One region of the Enterobacter sp. UPMP2052 genome, then DNA from elsewhere that is predicted to be linked to it. Evidence: predicted binding sites of a transcription regulator. Region 1 holds the regulator's gene; each other region holds the start of a gene.
The links. Region 1 encodes PurR, which represses purine synthesis genes. Its sites were predicted from a motif close to CANGCAAACGTTTGCNTG; they were not measured.
Positions count from the first base shown of each region.

Region 2: ACWKX3_RS14285 (nucleobase:cation symporter-2 family protein) is a predicted target of PurR. The motif match lies at 3,027-3,044, and genes of this name have one in related genera.
Region 3: purT (formate-dependent phosphoribosylglycinamide formyltransferase) is a predicted target of PurR. The motif match lies at 1,376-1,393, and genes of this name have one in related genera.
Region 4: pyrC (dihydroorotase) is a predicted target of PurR. The motif match lies at 1,266-1,283, and genes of this name have one in related genera.

Region 1 covers NZ_JBSKJR010000001.1:1,392,181-1,396,845, reverse strand. Annotated here, with positions in the region: gene punC (purine nucleoside transporter PunC) at 100-1,299, opposite strand; gene punR (DNA-binding transcriptional activator PunR) at 1,414-2,325, shown strand; gene purR (HTH-type transcriptional repressor PurR) at 2,342-3,367, opposite strand; gene cydH (cytochrome bd-I oxidase subunit CydH) at 3,665-3,754, shown strand; gene ACWKX3_RS06425 (MFS transporter) at 3,920-4,665, shown strand, end outside.
Region 2 covers NZ_JBSKJR010000004.1:148,549-153,213, reverse strand. Annotated here, with positions in the region: gene ACWKX3_RS14290 (AsmA family protein) at 1-1,464, opposite strand, end outside; gene ACWKX3_RS14285 (nucleobase:cation symporter-2 family protein) at 1,584-2,975, opposite strand; gene recG (ATP-dependent DNA helicase RecG) at 3,079-4,665, opposite strand, start outside.
Region 3 covers NZ_JBSKJR010000001.1:682,359-687,023, forward strand. Annotated here, with positions in the region: gene kdgA (bifunctional 4-hydroxy-2-oxoglutarate aldolase/2-dehydro-3-deoxy-phosphogluconate aldolase) at 1-122, shown strand, start outside; gene purT (formate-dependent phosphoribosylglycinamide formyltransferase) at 164-1,342, opposite strand; gene ACWKX3_RS03095 (tellurite resistance TerB family protein) at 1,514-2,170, shown strand; gene ptrB (oligopeptidase B) at 2,258-4,318, shown strand; gene exoX (exodeoxyribonuclease X) at 4,315-4,665, opposite strand, start outside.
Region 4 covers NZ_JBSKJR010000001.1:1,612,197-1,616,861, forward strand. Annotated here, with positions in the region: gene mdtH (multidrug efflux MFS transporter MdtH) at 1-536, shown strand, start outside; gene ACWKX3_RS07545 (lipoprotein) at 661-1,221, shown strand; gene pyrC (dihydroorotase) at 1,346-2,392, shown strand; gene dinI (DNA damage-inducible protein I) at 2,467-2,712, shown strand; gene bssS (biofilm formation regulator BssS) at 2,986-3,240, shown strand; gene solA (N-methyl-L-tryptophan oxidase) at 3,357-4,475, shown strand; gene ACWKX3_RS07570 (YceO family protein) at 4,532-4,645, shown strand.

The DNA of each region.
Region 1 (4,665 bases):
TTTATCGAACCAAATTTAGTATAGGCCTCAAAATTTGGTGATTCAATAGAAAATTCTTAGCAACCTAATCACTGATATGCAACATAATTTCCCATGCGATTATGCCTGGGAGGCGTCTGCCTGCGCGCGGCTGGCCTGCTCACGGTAGGCAGAAGACTGTATGCGATATCCGATGACGGCCAGCACAGCGGTAAACAGCATCACGCTGGTGGTGGTGAGCAGCGGGGTAACGATCAGCGCGGAAACCACGAGGCTTGCGAGGAAACATAACCCCAGCTGCAGGGTATTTTGCAGCGCCGCCGCGCGGCCGGTGGCCTGCGGGAACGGACGCAACGCCTGCGCCACCACGATAGGATAAATTGCGCCGTTGGCGACGGCCATCACGCAGAAAGGAATCAAAATTTCTGCAAGCCCCACGCCCGGAATGAAACCGACAGCCCAGGTGCCTACCACGCTCAGGGTGTAGAGCGCCAGCAGCCAGGGCAGCATCTGTTGTCCGTCCCATTTCTGCAGGGCCGCACGACAGCCGTAGCCGCCCACCAGGAAGGCGATAGTTTGCGGAACGTAGCTCAGACCGATGGCCGCCGGGCTATAGCCCATATCGTGGAGGATAAAAGGTGAGCCGGTGAGCCAGGCGAAGAAGCTCGCAGAGCAGGCGGCGTAAATCAGGACGTTACCGCGATACGCTTTGGTGCGCAGCAGGGAGATAAAGGTGATGGGCTTCGCATCGGCGTGCGTGGCTTTTTTATGGGCCGGCTTAAGCGCAAAGGCGGGCAGCATCAGCACCAGCGTAATGGCAAACAGCGTGGCGAAAATCGCCTGCCAGTCGAAATGGGCGAGGATCCAGCTGCCCAGCAGCGGAGCAAGGGCCGGCGACAGGCCGACCAGCGGCATGATGGTAGCGAAAATCCGGTTTGTACGCGAGGCCGGGTAGTAGTCGGTCACCAGCGCCTGCCAGGTGACCGCTGCCGCGCATACGCCCACCGCCTGAATAAAGCGCAGCACCAGCAGCCAGGTGGCATCACGTACCCACAGCATCCCCAGACAGCCTACGGCAAAAATCGCCAGGCCGAGTAACAGCACCGGCTTGCGGCCAAAGCGGTCAGAGAGCGGCCCCCACATCAGCTGTGCGATGGCGAAGCCCGCAAGGAATAAGCTCAGGCTGGCGCTGATGGCGGCGGCAGGCGTCTGCAAATCTTCCTGCATCGCGGCGAAAGCAGGGAGGTACATATCGGTTGCCAGAAAGCCAAGCACGCTTAAGCCGCCGAGCCAGACTAAAAATCCGTTCCTGGGTTGCATTGTTTTTTTCTCCTGAGGAGGCAGGTGTTAATTGGCGCAGAGTGTAGGGAGTGCAAAGCGGCTTGTGAAACGCTAATATTTGGTAAGTGCATTCAAATTTTTTGCAGGCAGAAAATGTGGTCTGATTATTCTCTTGAAGTTGTAGACGCCGTGGCGCGTAACGGCAGTTTTACCGGAGCCGCGCAGGAACTGCATCGGGTTCCCTCTGCGGTCAGTTATACCGTGCGCCAGCTGGAGGAGTGGCTGGCGGTGCCGCTGTTTGAGCGTCGGCACCGCGACGTGGTGTTAACGCCTGCGGGGGCGTGGTTTCTCAAGGAGGGACGTTCTGTCATCAAAAAAATGCAGATCACCCGCGAGCAGTGCCAACAGATCGCCAACGGCTGGCGGGGCCATCTCTCCATTGCGGTAGACAACATTGTGAAGCCCGAACGCACACGGCAGATGATCGTGGATTTCTATCGCCATTTCTCGGACGTTGAGCTGCGGGTATCGCAGGAGGTGTTCAACGGCGTCTGGGATGCGCTGGCGGACGGCAGGGTTGAGATGGCTATCGGCGCGACGCAGGCTATTCCCGTTGGGGGACGTTACGCTTTTCGGGATATGGGCATGCTGAGCTGGACCTGCGTGGTCGCCAGCCATCATCCTTTGGCCGCGCTGGAAGGGCCGCTGAGTGACGACACGTTGCGCAACTGGCCGTCGCTGGTGCTGGAAGATACCTCGCGCTCGCTGCCCAAACGCATCACCTGGCTGCTGGACAACCAGCGGCGCGTGGTGGCACCTGACTGGGAGTCGTCTGCCACCTGCCTGACGGCGGGCCTGTGCGTGGCGATGGTGCCCGTCCACTTTGCACGTCCGAGGATCGACAGCGGTGAATGGGTTGCCCTGCAGCTGGAAAACCCGTTCCCGGATGCAGCCTGTTGCCTCACCTGGCAGCAGAACGACGTATCGCCTGCCATGGCCTGGCTGCTGGATTATCTGGGAGACAGCGAAACGCTGAACCGGGAGTGGCTACGGGCGCCAGCGTAGCTGGCCCCGTTAACCATTAGCGACGGTAGTCGCGGAAAGGGCCATCCGCAACGGAACGGCGCTCAACAAGACGCGGGTGGACTTCAATAGACTGCGATTCTTCACGCTTGTTAACGATCCTGTCCATCAGCATGTTGAAAGCGGTTTCGCCCAGCGAATCTTTCGGCTGGTGGATGGTGGTCAGCGCCGGGGTGAAGAAACGGGCGTTACGCACGTTGTCATACCCGATCACGGAAATGTCCTGCGGCACGCGCAGACCCAGTTCATCCGCCGCACAGAGCGCACCCATTGCCATAATATCGCCCCCGCAGAAGACGGCGGTCGGGCGAGGCTGCTGGGAGACGATCTGCTGCATGGCGCGATAGCCCGATTCTGGCTCGAAGTCGCCCTGCACAATCCAGTTTTCCGGCACGGTGATCAGTGCTTCTTCCATCGCTTTCATAAAGCCAGCCAGACGCCCTGCGCCGGTGTTGCGCTCAAGCGGGCCGGGAATAACGCCAATCTCGCGATGCCCGCGTTCTACCAGATAACGACCCGCCATATAGCCGCCTTCAAAAGCGTTATCAATCACGGAGTCGGTGAAATCGGCGCGCGCTTCGCCCCAGTCCATCACCACCATCGGGATGTGACGGTACTCTTCCAGCATGGAAAGCACCGATTCCGGGTATTCTGAACACATCACCAGCAGGCCGTCGACGCGCTTTTGCGCCATCATTGAAAGGTAGGCACGCTGTTTTTCAATGTTGTTCCAGGCGTTGCCCAGAATCAGGGTATAGCCTTTCTGGAAGCAGTTTTTTTCCACCGCTTCGATAATTTCTGCGAAATAGGCCGCTTCGCTACTGGTTGCCAGCAAACCGATCGATTTGGTGTGATTCACTTTGAGGCTACGCGCTACCGCACTCGGGGAGTAGTGCAGCTCTTTGATCGCCGCCCAGACGGCATTGCGCGTCTCTTCAGCAACAAAGCGAGTTTTGTTAATAACATGTGATACGGTTGTAGTGGAAACGTTTGCGCGTTTTGCTACGTCTTTTATTGTTGCCATTAAATGTCACTCCAGACCATATCCTAAGCTCCTGATAATCATGAAGGTAAACGTTTGCCTTCTCTCACCCTTATTACGCAATCTTGAATTGCGACACGCCGGGAAAACGACACAGGACGTCAGGAGGGGGTCAATGGCCGGTACGCTAATAAATTTAGCGTGGAATTTTGTCCTATCTTGATGAAAAGGGGAAGAGCAAAAGTGGATATCAGGTTAAAACCAGGAAGATTTTTGACCTGAACTGTGTAAAAATGAGCAAGCTCACTTTTCGTGGGGTGATTAAAAGGAGAAAAATTGATGAGTTCCGATCTGAAGTTTTCGCTGGTTACCACCGTTATTGTGCTGGCATTGATTGTGGCCGGTGGTTTAACGGCTGCGCTGCACTGATTCACGCGGAGGGAGAGGCGTCTCCCTCCACATCCTCGCCTGATTGTTACCCCTCTGGCAAAAATCTTTTGCCAAAATGTAAACTTCTCATTTTTTGTGATTGATGTCATGCTTTTGGCTTCATTGTTCTGTGTCACGACGCGACACGGCATCCGGAGTTAACGCATGAAAATCAATTTCCCCTTGCTGGCCCTGGCGATTGGCGCTTTTGGGATTGGCACCACTGAATTCTCCCCGATGGGCTTGCTGCCCGTTATCGCGCGGGGCGTAGACGTCTCAATACCGGCGGCTGGTATGCTGATCAGCGCCTATGCGATCGGCGTGATGGTGGGGGCACCCCTGATGACGCTGCTGCTCTCGCACCGCGCGCGTCGCAATGCGCTGATTTTCCTGATGGCGATCTTCACGCTTGGCAATGTGCTCTCCGCAATTTCGCCTGACTACACCACCCTGATGCTGTCGCGTATTCTGACCAGCCTCAACCACGGTGCTTTCTTCGGGCTGGGATCAGTCGTTGCCGCCAGCGTGGTTCCCAAACACAAGCAGGCCAGCGCGGTCGCCACCATGTTTATGGGCCTGACGATCGCCAATATTGGCGGCGTACCGGCGGCGACCTGGCTCGGTGAAGTCATCGGCTGGCGCATGTCGTTCCTCGCCACCGCCGCACTTGGGGTTGTGGCGATGGCCGCACTGTTCTTCTCCCTGCCGAAGGGCAGCGCCGGAGAACGCCCTGATGTACGCAAAGAGCTGTCGGTGCTGGTGCGCCCTCAGGTTCTTTCCGCGCTATTGACCACCGTGCTGGGCGCCGGGGCGATGTTTACCCTCTATACCTATATTTCACCGGTGCTGCATGAGATCACTCACGCTACGCCGATCTTTATTACCGCGATGCTGGTGCTGATTGGCGTGGG
Region 2 (4,665 bases), on a different contig from region 1:
GACGGTGGTTTGACGCTGCGCCAGCTGTGAAACCGTCGCCGTCGCTTCCAGAATGCCTTTTTCCGTGAAGGCGCTAAGCTCGGTAATGTTCACCGTCGCGGCGTTCGCATTCAGCGCCAGAGACGGACGCCGCACGTCAACACGGTTAAAGGTGGCCGCCGCGCCGTTGAGCGTTGCGCTGCCGCCCCACACGCCCCACTGGCGATCTTTAGCCAGCTGCAGGTTTGCGCCGTAACCGTCAAGCGAGGTTATCTGCCACGGGAAGGCCGGGTCGATATCAATGACCAGATTGCGGCTCAGGCCGAATTTTTTCAGCGTCACGCTGTTCAGCCACTCCGGCAATGGCTCCATCCACAGCGTTTTCCAGTTTTCGGGCAGGGTGTACTCCAGCCCGGCGATGGCGGCGTCGTCCAGGACCAGCGCTTTACCGTCGCGCAGCCAGTTGCCGGACGTGCGGACCATACCGCCTTCCCAGCGGGAGGTGAACTGACGCAGCGCGATGCCCTGCGGGGAGAACTCCGTATTCAGAATAGGATCGAACAGATGCAGCGAGCCGTAGATAAATTCGCTGGCGTTCATCGACAGACGCCCGTCCTGGCTCTGCCAGTCGCCTTTGGCGAGCGTCAGGTTGCGCAGGCTTAAATCAAGATCGGTCACCGCCCAGTCCGGCCCCTGAAGACGCGCGTCGGTCACTTCCAGCCGACCAATCTGCAGGGACGGAACGGTGGTGAGCGGCGCGAAGAAATCGGCGAGCGTTTTTTCGCTCTGCAGGCGGATATCATTCAGGCGCAGGGTATCAATAACCCAGCCGCCATCGGCGTTGCGCTGGGCCGAGCCGGTGAGCGAGCCGCGCGCCATATCGGCACCGATGGTGTTAAGCACCACCTCCTTGCCGTTGAGTTTGCCCTCAATTAGCACGTTGGTCGCCGGGACGCCGTTCAGGGTGAGCGAACCCGCGCTCATCTGGATCTGCGCATTTTTGCCCAGCACGTTACCCGCCTCGGGCTGCCACGGGCTCACGCCGCCCGTCACTTTTTGCGCGCTCAAATCCCACTCGGTATTCGGGCTGTTAAAAGCCATGTTGTTCAGCTGCAGGCGGTCTGCCTGGAAAGGCAGCGGCGCGGGCTGCGGGGAGAGGTTCAACGTCCCGTCAAACAGGGTAATAGTGTCCATATGCAGCGGATCGGTAATTTGACGGCTGCTCAGACCAATATCGACCGTTTTGGCGACCAGCGTGGCGGGTTTGCCATCGCGCCCGAAGGTGACGTTTTTCAGAACGATGTGGGAAGGCGATGAAAAGCGGTGATCCATCTGGTCGAAATTGAGTTCGTAGGCGGTATTTTCCGTTACCCAACTGCTGGCCTGCGACGCGCCCCAGCGTGTCTGAAGCAGAAAATAGAATGCCAGCACTACAATAAGCAGGGCCACCAAAAGATAGACAAGTAGCTTTCCAATAAATTTCATGGTCTTCCATCCCGTGAAACGCACATAGAGGAGTTATGCACGATTTATGCGCAATCCTCAAGGCGGGAATGGTGTAAAGAGATGTCACGGCAGGCGTTGACAGCCTGCCGTGATGGCGATCAGTTCTTTTCAGGCGGGAACACAAGGTTTAGAACGATAGCGGTGATCCCCCCGGCGGCGATGCCGGAAGAGAGCAGGTTTTTCACCCAGTCAGGGGCAAACTGCAGGATCAGCGGCTGCTGAGAGACGCCAAGACCGACGGCCAGCGACAGGGCGATAATCATAATTGCGCGGCGGTTCAGCGGCTCGCGCGAGACGATACGCACGCCGGACGCCGCAATGGTGCCGAACATCACCAGCGTTGCGCCGCCAAGCACTGGCTCAGGGATGTGCTGCACAAAGCCGCTTACCGCCGGGAACAGACCGAGCACGATCAGCATCAGGGCGACCACAAAACCCACGTAGCGGCTGGCAACGCCGGTCAGCTGGATCACGCCGTTGTTCTGGCCGAAGCAGGAGTTCGGGAAGGTGTTGAACACCGCCGAGACGAACGAGTTCAGGCCGTTCGCCAGCACGCCGCCTTTAAGACGCTTCATGTACAGCGGGCCGGAGACCGGCTGCTCGGAGACGTCGGAGGTGGCCGTAATGTCGCCGATGGTTTCGAGCGAGGTGATCATAAAGACCAGCATCAGCGGCAGCAGCAGACCCCAGTCAATGCCCAGGCCGTAGTACAGCGGGGTGGGGACTGTAATGAGCGCCGCATTGGCAGGGGCGGTGTTCTCCGGCAGCATGCCCAGCGCCCACGCCATCAGGTAGCCAGCCGCCATCGCAATCACCAGCGATGCCACGCGCAGATACGGGTTACGCTGACGGTTGAGCAGAATGATAATCGCCAGCACGATGCCTGCCAGCAGCAGGTTTTTCGGTGCGCCAAAGGTGTGGTCGTTCATCGCCGCATAGCCACCGCCGATGGACGTCAGGCCAACCTGAATCAGCGACAGGCCGATAATCATCACCACCACGCCGGAAACCAGCGGCGTGATCACCCGGCGCGCCAGGTGCAGCACGCGGGAGATGACCATCTCCGTGCAGCTTGCCAGCATCAGCGTGCCGAACAGTGCTGCCATCATCGTCGGGACGTCCGCACCGCCGGTTTTCAGTGCCGTACCGCCCATGATCAGCGGGGCCACAAAGTTAAAACTGGTGCCCTGAATCGACAGCAGCCCGGACCCTACCGGACCCCACGCTTTAATTTGAATAATGGAGGCGACACCGGAGGCGAACAGGGACATGCTGATGATGTGCTGAGTATCCTGAGCCGGTAAACCGAGCGCCTGGCAAATCAATAACGCAGGGGTGATCACCGCCACGAACATTGCCAGCAGGTGCTGACACGCGGCGAACAGCGTTTGAGGCAGCGGCGGGCGGTCCTCAAGGCGGTAGATCAGTTCACTGTTTTGCTTCTGCGCAATCGGTTGCGCATCAGGAGACTCTATGGTGTTAACGGACATCGGCGGCAATCCCACGGTGGAAAAGCGGGCATTTTATCTGACCAGTTGGTAAAAGCAAACGATTGCATTTAGAAATTTTTCTGAGGGGGATTCTGTGGCGTTTTCAGGCGTTGGAGTAGCGCTCGGTTTCAGGCATCCAGCGTTCGATAAGCGCGGCCGCCTGCTCGGGGTAGCGTTCATGAATATGGCGGGCGAGGCGCTGAACTTCGGGGATCATGGCCTGATCGCGCATTAAATCCGCCACCTTAAACTCGGCGTTGCCGGTCTGACGCGTGCCCAGCAATTCGCCCGGCCCGCGGATTTCCAGGTCTTTTTGCGCAATCACGAAACCATCGTTGCTGTCGCGTAAGACCTGCAGACGCATCTGCGCGGTTTTGGACAGCGGCGCTTTATAAAGCAGAACGCAGTGGGAGGCCACCGCGCCGCGGCCAACGCGCCCGCGCAGCTGGTGGAGTTGCGCAAGACCCAGGCGTTCCGGGTTTTCAACGATCATCAGGCTGGCGTTTGGCACGTCCACGCCCACTTCGATGACCGTTGTGGCAATCAGAAGATGCAGCTCGCCCTGTTTAAAGGCCTGCATGACCGCCTGCTTCTCGGCGGGCTTCATACGCCCGTGCACCAGACCAACATTCAGCTCCGGTAGCGCCAGCTTAAGCTCTTCCCAGGTGGCTTCTGCGGCCTGCGCTTCAAGCAGGTCAGACTCTTCGATCAGCGTACACACCCAGTAGGCCTGACGCCCTTCCTGCATGCAGGCGTTGCGCACGCGGTCGATAATATCGCTGCGACGCGTGTCCGGGATGGCTACCGTCGTCACCGGCGTGCGGCCCGGCGGCAGCTCGTCAATGGTAGAGGTATCGAGATCGGCGTAGGCGGTCATCGCCAGCGTGCGCGGGATAGGCGTGGCGGTCATGATCAGCTGATGCGGATGGTAGCCCTGTTGCAGCCCCTTTTCCCACAGCGCCAGACGCTGATGCACGCCAAAGCGGTGCTGTTCATCGATGATCACCAGCGCCAGACTGTTAAACTGGACCTGTTCCTGGAAGATGGCGTGGGTGCCAACAATCATCTGTACCTGGCCGCTGGCAATCGCCTCCTGCTGCGCAAGACGGGCTTTGCCCTTTTGCTTGCCGGCCAGCCAGCCCACCTCAACCCCAAGCGGGGCGAACCAGGCGCGGAAGTTATTGGCGTGCTGTTCGGCCAGCAGTTCGGTCGGTGCCATCAGTGCCACCTGCTTGCCGTGGGCAATGGCGCGCAATGCGGCCAGCGCGGCAACCAGCGTTTTACCGGAACCGACGTCGCCCTGAACCAGACGCATCATCGGCACGTCGAGTGCCATATCGCGCTCAATTTCGGCGGTGACACGCGCCTGTGCGCCTGTCGGCTTAAACGGCAGCGAGGCCAGAAGCTTATCTTTGAGCTCATCACGCTGGCTTAACGGCTGGGCGTGGAAGCGCTGCGCTCCCGCACGCAGGGCCAGCATGCTCAGGTTGTGAGCCAGTAATTCCTCAAGGATAAGCCGCCGCTGGGCGGGATGCGTGCCGCTTTCTAAATCAATGAGCTGGAGCGTCGGTGGCGGACGGTGCAGGGTACGCAGCGCCTCCGGCAGGCTCATCATGCCCTGCGCCAGCTCCGGCGGCAGTAACTCGGCGATGGCACAGGTATTAAGCAGCTCAAGCGCCTGATCGGTCAG
Region 3 (4,665 bases), 710 kb from region 1:
CGCTGAAAAGCGTGCTGTGCATCGGCGGTTCCTGGCTGGTTCCGGCGGATGCGCTGGAAGCAGGAGACTGGGATCGCATCACGAAGCTTGCTCGCGAAGCGGTTGAAGGCGCGAAGCAGTAAACTATCCGCCGTAAGAAAAACGGGCCAGATGGCCCGTTTTTTTATCCCGTCACCTTCACGTTAGCTGCGGCTGTTTTCGCTCTCGCGACCGCATCCTCCACGTCCTGACCGGTGGCTAACGCCACGCCTAACCGACGCGTTCCGTCGATGTCTGGCTTACCAAACAGGCGCACCTGCAAACCGGCACCCACAGCGTTCTCGACGTTATCAAACGTGACGTTCTGGCTGGTTAACTGCGGCAGGATCACCGCTGACGCGGCCGGGCCGTACTGACGGATGCCGCCAACCGGCAGGCCGAGGAAAGCCCGCACGTGCAGGGCGAATTCGGAAAGATCCTGTGAAATCAGGGTTACCATCCCGGTATCGTGCGGACGCGGGGAGACTTCACTGAAAATCACCTCGTCACCGCAGACGAACAGTTCCACGCCAAACAGCCCGTATCCGCCGAGCGCCAGCACCGTCTTGCGGGCGATCTCCTGCGCGCGTTCCAGCGCCAGAGCGCTCATTCGCTGCGGCTGCCAGGATTCACGGTAATCGCCATCTTCCTGGCGATGACCGATCGGATCGCAGAAGTGTACACCGTCTGCGGCACTGATGGTCAGCAGGGTGATCTCGAAATCAAACTTCACCACGCCCTCGACAATCACGCGTCCGGCCCCTGCGCGGCCACCCTGTTGCGCATAATCCCAGGCGCTATCCAGCTGTAAGCTGTCACGGATAAAACTCTGACCTTTCCCTGAGGAGCTCATCACCGGCTTAATGATGCACGGGTAGCCAATCTCCTCAACGGCCTGCAGAAAACCGGCTTTGTCGCCAGCAAAACGGTAGCTGGAGGTGGGGAGTTGCAACTCTTCTGCCGCCAGGCGACGAATGCCCTCGCGGTTCATGGTCAGTTTCGCGGCGTTTGCGCTGGGTACGACGCGCTGGCCTTCCTGCTCAAGCGCGACCAGCGTATCGGTGGCGATGGCTTCGATTTCAGGCACCACATAATGCGGTTCTTCTTTGGCAATCAGCGCGCGCAGGGCCTCGCCGTCCAGCATGTTAATCACATAAGAACGATGCGCGACATGCATGGCCGGCGCGTCCGGATAACGATCAACAGCAATCACCTCAACGCCTAAACGCTGGCACTCGATGGCGACTTCTTTACCCAGTTCACCCGATCCCAGCAGCATTACGCGCGTCGCTGCCGGACGCAGCGCGGTTCCTAAACGTGTCATAACTATCCCCCTGAAAAAGTTGCGCGCAGTATAAACGAAAACGTTTGCGTCTGTCTTGTCAGGGGCAAAGGTGACAGGCAAGAAATTTGCGCTTCTTTAGTGCCAACAGACATTTCCTGACGTCCACTCGCTTAGGCTGTGAAGCATGTTCACCATTAAGCGAGAGAAATCATGTCAGGTTGGTTGAATCAATTGCAATCCATGCTGGGTCAAAAAACGTCCTCTTCGGGGACGGGCGAGCAGGGGCTCAGTAAACTTCTGGTTCCCGGTGCGCTGGGCGGGCTGGCAGGGCTACTGGTCGCGAACAAATCCTCGCGCAAGCTGCTGACCAAATACGGCACTGGCGCGCTGCTTGCGGGCGGCGGGGCCATCGCCGGCTCCGTGCTGTGGAACAAATACAAAGATAAGGTGCGTACCGCGCATAACGATGAGCCGCACTATGGTGAGCATACCTCGCCGCTGGATATTCGTACGGAACGGCTGATTCTGGCGCTGGTGTTCGCCGCGAAGAGCGACGGACATATCGACGACCAGGAGCGCACGGCAATTGAACAACAGCTGAGCGAGGCGGGCGTCGAAGCACAGGGCAGGGCGCTGGTGGCGAAGGCCATCGAACAGCCGCTTGACCCGCAGCGACTGGCCCAGAGCGTTAAAAATGAAGAGGAGGCGCTTGAACTCTATTTCCTGAGCTGCGCGGCTATCGATATCGATCACTTTATGGAGCGGAGCTACCTTAATGCGCTGGGCGATGCCCTGAAGATCCCTCAGGACGTGCGGGAAGGCATCGAGAAGGATATTCAGCAGCAAAAACAGGCCCTGGCGGGCTAATGCTTTCCTAAACTGGCCATGTTTCGCTTGCATCATGCGTGTGTTTTGCCAACCTTATAGGGTGTAAAACTCAAAAGTAAAACGAACATGCCACCGAAAGCCCGACGCACTGCTTACGCGATCACCACGCATGGAGATACGCGTATTGACCACTATTACTGGCTGCGGGACGATACGCGCTCGCAGCCGGATGTCCTCGACTATCTGCACGAGGAAAATGACTATGGCCGTAAGGTCATGGCCAGCCAGCAGGCGCTGCAGGATCGTTTGCTGAACGAAATGGTGCAACGTGTCCCGCAGCGCGATATTTCCGCGCCCTGGACTAAAAATGGCTATCGCTATCGCCATGTCTATGAGCCTGGCAACGAGTATGCTATCTACCAGCGTCAGTCCGTGCTCAGCGCCGAGTGGGATGAGTGGGACATCTTGCTGGATGCCAACAAGCGTGCGGCCCACAGCGAGTTTTATACATTAGGCGGCATGTCCATCTCGCCGGATAACGCCATTATGGCGCTGGCGGAAGATTATCTCTCGCGCCGTCAGTACGGCCTGCGCTTTCGCAATCTGGAAACCGGAAACTGGTATCCGGAAATGCTGGACAACGTCTCGCCGGACTTTGTCTGGGCGAACGATTCCGAAACGGTCTACTACGTAAAAAAACATGCCTCCACGCTGCTGCCTTACCAGGTCTGGCGGCATACGGTGGGCACCTCGTCTGCCGACGACGAACTGGTGTATGAAGAAAAAGATGAGACGTATTATGTCAGCCTGCATAAAACATCGTCCCGCCACTATGTGATCATCTACCTGGCCAGTGCGACCACCTCGGAAGTACTCTTGCTTGATGCGGAACTTCCCGACGCGCAGCCGCTTTGCTTCCTGCCTCGCCGCAAAGATCACGAATACAGCCTCGATCATTTCCAGCACAGCTTTTACCTCCGCTCCAACCGTGAAGGTAAGAACTTCGGGTTGTATAAAACCAAGGTGCGCGACGAGCGCAAATGGGAAGTGCTTATTCCCGCGCGTGAACAGGTCATGCTCGAGGGCTTTACCCTGTTTACCGACTGGCTGGTGGTGGAGGAGCGCCAGCGCGGGCTGACCAGCATCCGGCAGATCAACCGTAAAACGCGGGAAGTGGTGGGTATCGCCTTTGACGATCCGGCCTATGTGACCTGGATTGGTTTTAACCCTGAACCTGAATCGTCGCGGCTGCGCTATGGGTATTCGTCAATGACCACCCCTGATACGCTGTTTGAGCTGGACATGGACACCGGGCAGCGTCAGGTGATCAAGCAGGCCGAGGTGAAAGGCTTCGACTCTGACAATTACCGCAGCGAGCACCTGTGGGTGACCGCGCGGGACGGTGCGGAAGTGCCCGTGTCGCTGGTCTATCACAAGGCGCATTTCAGTAAGGGTAAAAACCCGCTCCTGGTTTACGGCTATGGTTCGTACGGATCCAGCATGGACGCCGACTTTAGCAGCAGCAGGCTGAGCCTGCTCGACCGGGGTTTTGTCTATGCCATCGCCCATATTCGCGGCGGCGGCGAGCTGGGTCAGCAGTGGTACGAAGACGGTAAGTTCCTGAAAAAGAAAAACACCTTCTACGACTATCTGGACGTGTGCGATGCGCTGGTGGAGCAGGGTTATGGCCATCCCGATCTCTGCTTCGGCATGGGCGGCAGCGCCGGTGGCATGCTGATGGGGGCGGTGATCAACCTGCGCCCCGATCGCTTCAAGGGCGTTATCGCCCAGGTGCCGTTCGTGGACGTGGTGACCACCATGCTGGATGAATCTATCCCGCTGACCACCGGGGAGTTCGAAGAGTGGGGAAATCCGCAGGATGAAACCTATTATCGCTACATGAAAGAGTACAGCCCGTACGACAACGTTGAGGCGAAAGCCTATCCGCATATGCTGGTGACGACGGGCCTGCATGATTCGCAGGTGCAGTACTGGGAGCCGGCGAAATGGGTGGCGAAACTGCGCGAGCTAAAAACCGACGATAATCTGCTGTTGCTCTGCACCGACATGGATTCCGGGCACGGCGGGAAATCGGGGCGCTTCAAATCCTATGAAGGGGTGGCGCTGGAGTATGCGTTTCTGATTGGTCTGGCGCAGGATACGTTGCCAGGCCGTGCAGAACGTTAGGCTTCGCCGAGATAGTGCTTCAGCGTTAAGCGCAGCTCCGGGCTCATTCTGTCGAGGTTGTTATACAGCCAGCGCAGATAGCCCGGATCGTTGTCCGCGACTTCGGCTACCGCTTTGCCGCGGTATTTGCCGAAGGTGAAGGTGGTTAACAGCGCAGGGCGACCGGTTATGGTCGCCATATCTTCCGGCGTCCAGCCTGACGTATTCATAATATCAATCAGCAGCGCGGCGGTGATATAGCAGTCATACAGCGCGCGGTGGTGATGCAGCCCCTCCGGCGTTTGGACGCTGAGCTTGCGGGATTTATACAGCGCCATATTGCTGTATTTGATCCCCGGCCACAGGCG
Region 4 (4,665 bases), 220 kb from region 1:
TTCAGGTGATGCTGATGCTACCGATCATGGTGAATGACATCGCCGGTACGCCGACCGCGGTCAAATGGATGTACGCCATTGAAGCCTGCCTGTCGCTCACGCTGCTCTATCCGATTGCCCGCTGGAGTGAACGGCGCTTTCGTCTTGAGCACCGCCTGATGGCGGGTCTGCTGATCATGACGCTGAGCATGATGCCCATCGGTTTAGTGAGCTCGCTTCAGCAGCTGTTTACGCTTATCTGCACGTTCTACATCGGCTCTGTTATCGCCGAACCGGCCCGTGAAACCCTTAGCGCCTCGCTGGCGGATGCACGGGCGCGCGGCAGCTATATGGGGTTCAGCCGTCTGGGCCTGGCGCTGGGTGGTGCGCTGGGCTATGCGGGCGGTGGCTGGCTGTTCGATGCGGGCAAAGCGATGAGCCAGCCGGAACTGCCCTGGGTCATGCTCGGCGTGGTGGGGTTTATCACCTTCATTGCCCTGTGGTGGCAGTTCAGCCAGAAGCGCAGCGCGAGCGGCATGCTCGAGCCTGGCGCGTAATACCTCACGTCGGCGGGAGGCCCCTCCCGCCGCGCTTATCAGTTTTTTCTGCTGGTTTCTGCCATTTCACACTGACATACTGACGCCACAGGACAGAAGCGCCGATTTTTCGTTGAGGAACACTATGAAGAAAATTGTTATTGCCGCTGCGTTGATTGTCAGTGGTCTGCTGGTAGGCTGCAATCAGCTTACCCAATACACCGTCAGTGAGCAGGAAATCAATCAGGCGCTGGAAAAACATAACAACTTTTCCAAAGACATTGGTGTGCCGGGCCTCGCCGATGCACACATCGTCCTCAGCAATCTCGTCAGCCAGATCGGACGTGAAGAGCCGAATAAAGTCACCCTTTCCGGGGACGCTAATCTGGACATGACCTCCCTCTTTGGTAATCAGAAAGCCAATATCAAACTCAAACTGAAGGCGCTGCCGGTCTTTAATAAAGAGAAAGGGGCGATTTTCCTCCAGGAGATGGAAGTGGTCGATGCGGTTGTCTCACCGGATAAGATGAAGCCGGTGCTGCAGACGCTCATGCCGTATCTGAATCAGTCGCTGCGCAACTACTTCAACCAGCAGCCGGCCTACGTTCTCAGCGAGGACAAGAGCAAGGGCGAGTCGCTTGCTAAAAAGTATGCCAAGGGCATTGAGGTAAAACCCGGCGAAATTATTATTCCTTTCACCGATTAACATCAGGGCGCTCAGGCGCCCTTTTTTTTACGGAAAAGTGTGCAAACGAAAACGTTTCCGCTTATGATTTGTGTCCGGCAAAAACAGCCCTCTTATGACTGATTCTTTTCAAGCCGGAGCTTCCATGACTGCACAATCCCAGGTTCTTAAAATCCGCCGCCCTGACGACTGGCATATCCATCTGCGTGATGGCGATATGCTCAAAACCGTCGTGCCGTATACCAGCGAAATTTATGGCCGCGCGATTGTCATGCCAAACCTGGTTCCGCCCGTTACCACCGTCGATGCAGCCATCGCCTATCGCCAGCGCATTATGGATGCGGTCCCGGCAGGACATGATTTCACGCCATTGATGACCTGCTATCTCACGGATTCTCTCGATCCGAACGAAGTGGAGCGCGGGTTTAACGAAGGGGTGTTCACGGCCGCTAAACTTTACCCGGCGAATGCCACCACCAACTCCAGCCACGGCGTGACCAGCATTGATGCCATCATGCCGGTGCTGGAACGCATGCAGAAGCTGGGCATGCCGCTGCTGGTGCACGGTGAAGTGACCCATGCGGATATCGATATTTTCGACCGCGAAGCCCGGTTTATCGAGACGGTGATGGAGCCGCTGCGCCAGCGCCTGCCCGCGCTGAAAGTGGTGTTTGAGCACATCACCACCAAAGATGCGGCAGAGTATGTCCGTGACGGCAATGAGCTGATTGCCGCCACCATCACGCCTCAGCATCTGATGTTCAACCGCAACCACATGCTGGTCGGTGGCGTACGCCCTCACCTCTATTGCCTGCCGATCCTCAAGCGCAACATCCACCAGCAGGCGCTGCGTGAGCTGGTTGCCAGCGGGTTCTCCCGCGCATTCCTCGGCACCGACTCCGCGCCGCATGCCCGCCACCGTAAAGAGGCAAGCTGCGGCTGCGCAGGCTGTTTTAACGCCCCTACCGCCCTGGCGAGCTATGCCACCGTATTCGAAGAGATGAATGCCCTTGAGCATTTCGAGGCGTTCTGTTCCCTGAATGGCCCCCGTTTCTACGGCCTGCCGGTCAATGAGACCTTCATTGAGCTGGAACGCAAAGCGAGCCAGGTTGAAGAGGCGATCGCGCTTACGGATGACACGCTGATCCCGTTCCTCGCGGGTGAAACCGTGCAGTGGACCGTCAAACGCTAAAAAACCCCGCCCCCGTGTTGTCAAAACACCAATATACCTGTATAAATGCACAGTATATTACACAGGGGGCATTTATGCGTATTGAAGTCACCATTGCCAAAACCACCGTTCTGCCTGCCGGCGCGCTTGATGCACTGGCAGGCGAGCTATCCCGCCGTATTGACGAAAATTTTCCTGATAATGAGAATCCCGTAACGGTGCGTTATGCGACCGCGAACAACCTGTCGGTTATCGGTGGCGCTAAAGAAGATAAAGAGCGTATCAGTGAAATTTTGCAGGAAACCTGGGAAAGCGCTGACGACTGGTTTATCACCGATTAACACTTGCTCCCTCATTGTGTTTTTTGCCGGGTCGCCCCGGCTTTTTTTCATCTCAATTATGTTTAGTTCAGATTATTTCAGCATCTTCTTAAAAAATCGTGAACAAGATGGCGTTTTATTGCTCGAACAATCCTAAAATGCAGAAAAATGTGTTGCTACCTATTTATTTTTCCCATAAGAACCCTTATCTATTGATATACTGAAGATGCTTTCAGAAAAACATGCATTGAACCTCAAAGCCGTTGTCTTCTAACACGCATTTAGGGGGTTATAATGGAAAAGAATAGTGAAGTCATCCAGACCCATCCGCTTGTCGGCTGGGATATCAGCACCGTAGACAGCTACGACGCGCTGATGCTGCGTTTGCACTACCAGACCCCAAGTCAACTCAACCGTGAAGAAGCGGAAGTTGGACAGACGCTGTGGCTTACAACAGACGTCGCCCGTCAGTTTATTTCTATTTTAGAGGCAGGTATTGCCAAAATAGAATCTGGCGACTACCAGGAAAATGAGTATAAACGACATTAATTTTATGCCCACTTTTCACTCAACAGGCACCCTCGGGGTGCCTTATTTATTTCTCCCTTGTATAACCCGCCGATGTTAATTACTCTGCTAACAAAGCGTTAGTTAACGGGATGACCATGAAATACGACCTGATCATTATTGGTAGCGGCTCCGTTGGATCGGCCGCAGGTTATTACGCCACGCAGGCAGGCCTGAAGGTGCTGATGATTGATGCCCACCTTCCCCCGCATTCAGAAGGTAGTCATCATGGCGATACCCGCCTTATCCGCCATGCCTACGGCGAAGGCGAGCGCTATGTGCCGCTGGTTCTGCGTGCCCAGACGCTGTGGGACGAACTGGCGAAGCAGACGGAAGATCGCATTTTTGAGCGCACCGGCGTCGTGAACCTGGGCCCGGCCCACTCTGCGTTTCTCGCCTCGGTGGAACAGAGCGCGAAAGCCTTTAACCTTGAGGTTGAGCGTCTGGATGCGCAGGGCGTGATGAGCCGCTGGCCGGAAATCACCGTGCCGGATGACTATATCGGGCTTTATGAAGCACACTCCGGCGTCCTGCATTGTGAAACCGCCATCAAGACCTGGATCGACCTGGCCGCAAAAGCAGGCTGTGGGCAGTTGTTTAACTGCCCGGTAACCGGTATTACCCATCATGCTGATGGCGTGACCGTGACGACGCCTGAAGGCGATTACGACGGCGCGCGCCTGCTTGTCAGCGCAGGGACGTGGGTGACCAAACTGCTGCCGGACCTGCCCATTCAGCCGGTGCGTAAAGTCTTCTCATGGTTCCAGTCCGACGGTCGCTACAGCAGCCAGAATAAATTCCCGGCGTTTACCGGCGAACTGCCTAACGGTGACCAGTTCTACGGCTTCCCTTCTGAAAAGGACGCGCTGAAAATCGGCAAGCATAACGGCGGGCAGACCATCGCCTCACCGGAAGATCGCAAACCTTTTGGCGCTTACCCGCAGGATGGCTCAGAAGCCTTTATGTTCCTGCGAAATATTCTGCCGGGTGTCGGTGGCTTGCTTTACGGCGCAGCCTGCACCTACGACAACACGCCGGATGAAGATTTCATCATCGATCGCCTGCCGGGCCATGACAATACCTTGCTCATCACCGGCCTGAGCGGGCATGGCTTTAAGTTTGCCTCTGTCCTCGGTGAAATTGCTGCACAGTTTGCCCAAGGTATTACGCCGCAGTTTGATCTCACTCCCTTCTCGCTCGCCCGTTTTGACCGATAATATCCCGCAGGCTCCGGATGTCCGGGGCCTGTGACTTTGCTTACTCGCGGGGAATGATGCGCAGGATCGTTAGCTATCTTATTAATAATATCCGTGAGCACTTCATGCTCTATATCCTGCTGTGGTCGTTGCTGGCGCTGATCGATTTTCTTTATGTGATGTTTTACTGAACGCACCGGCTTACAAATAT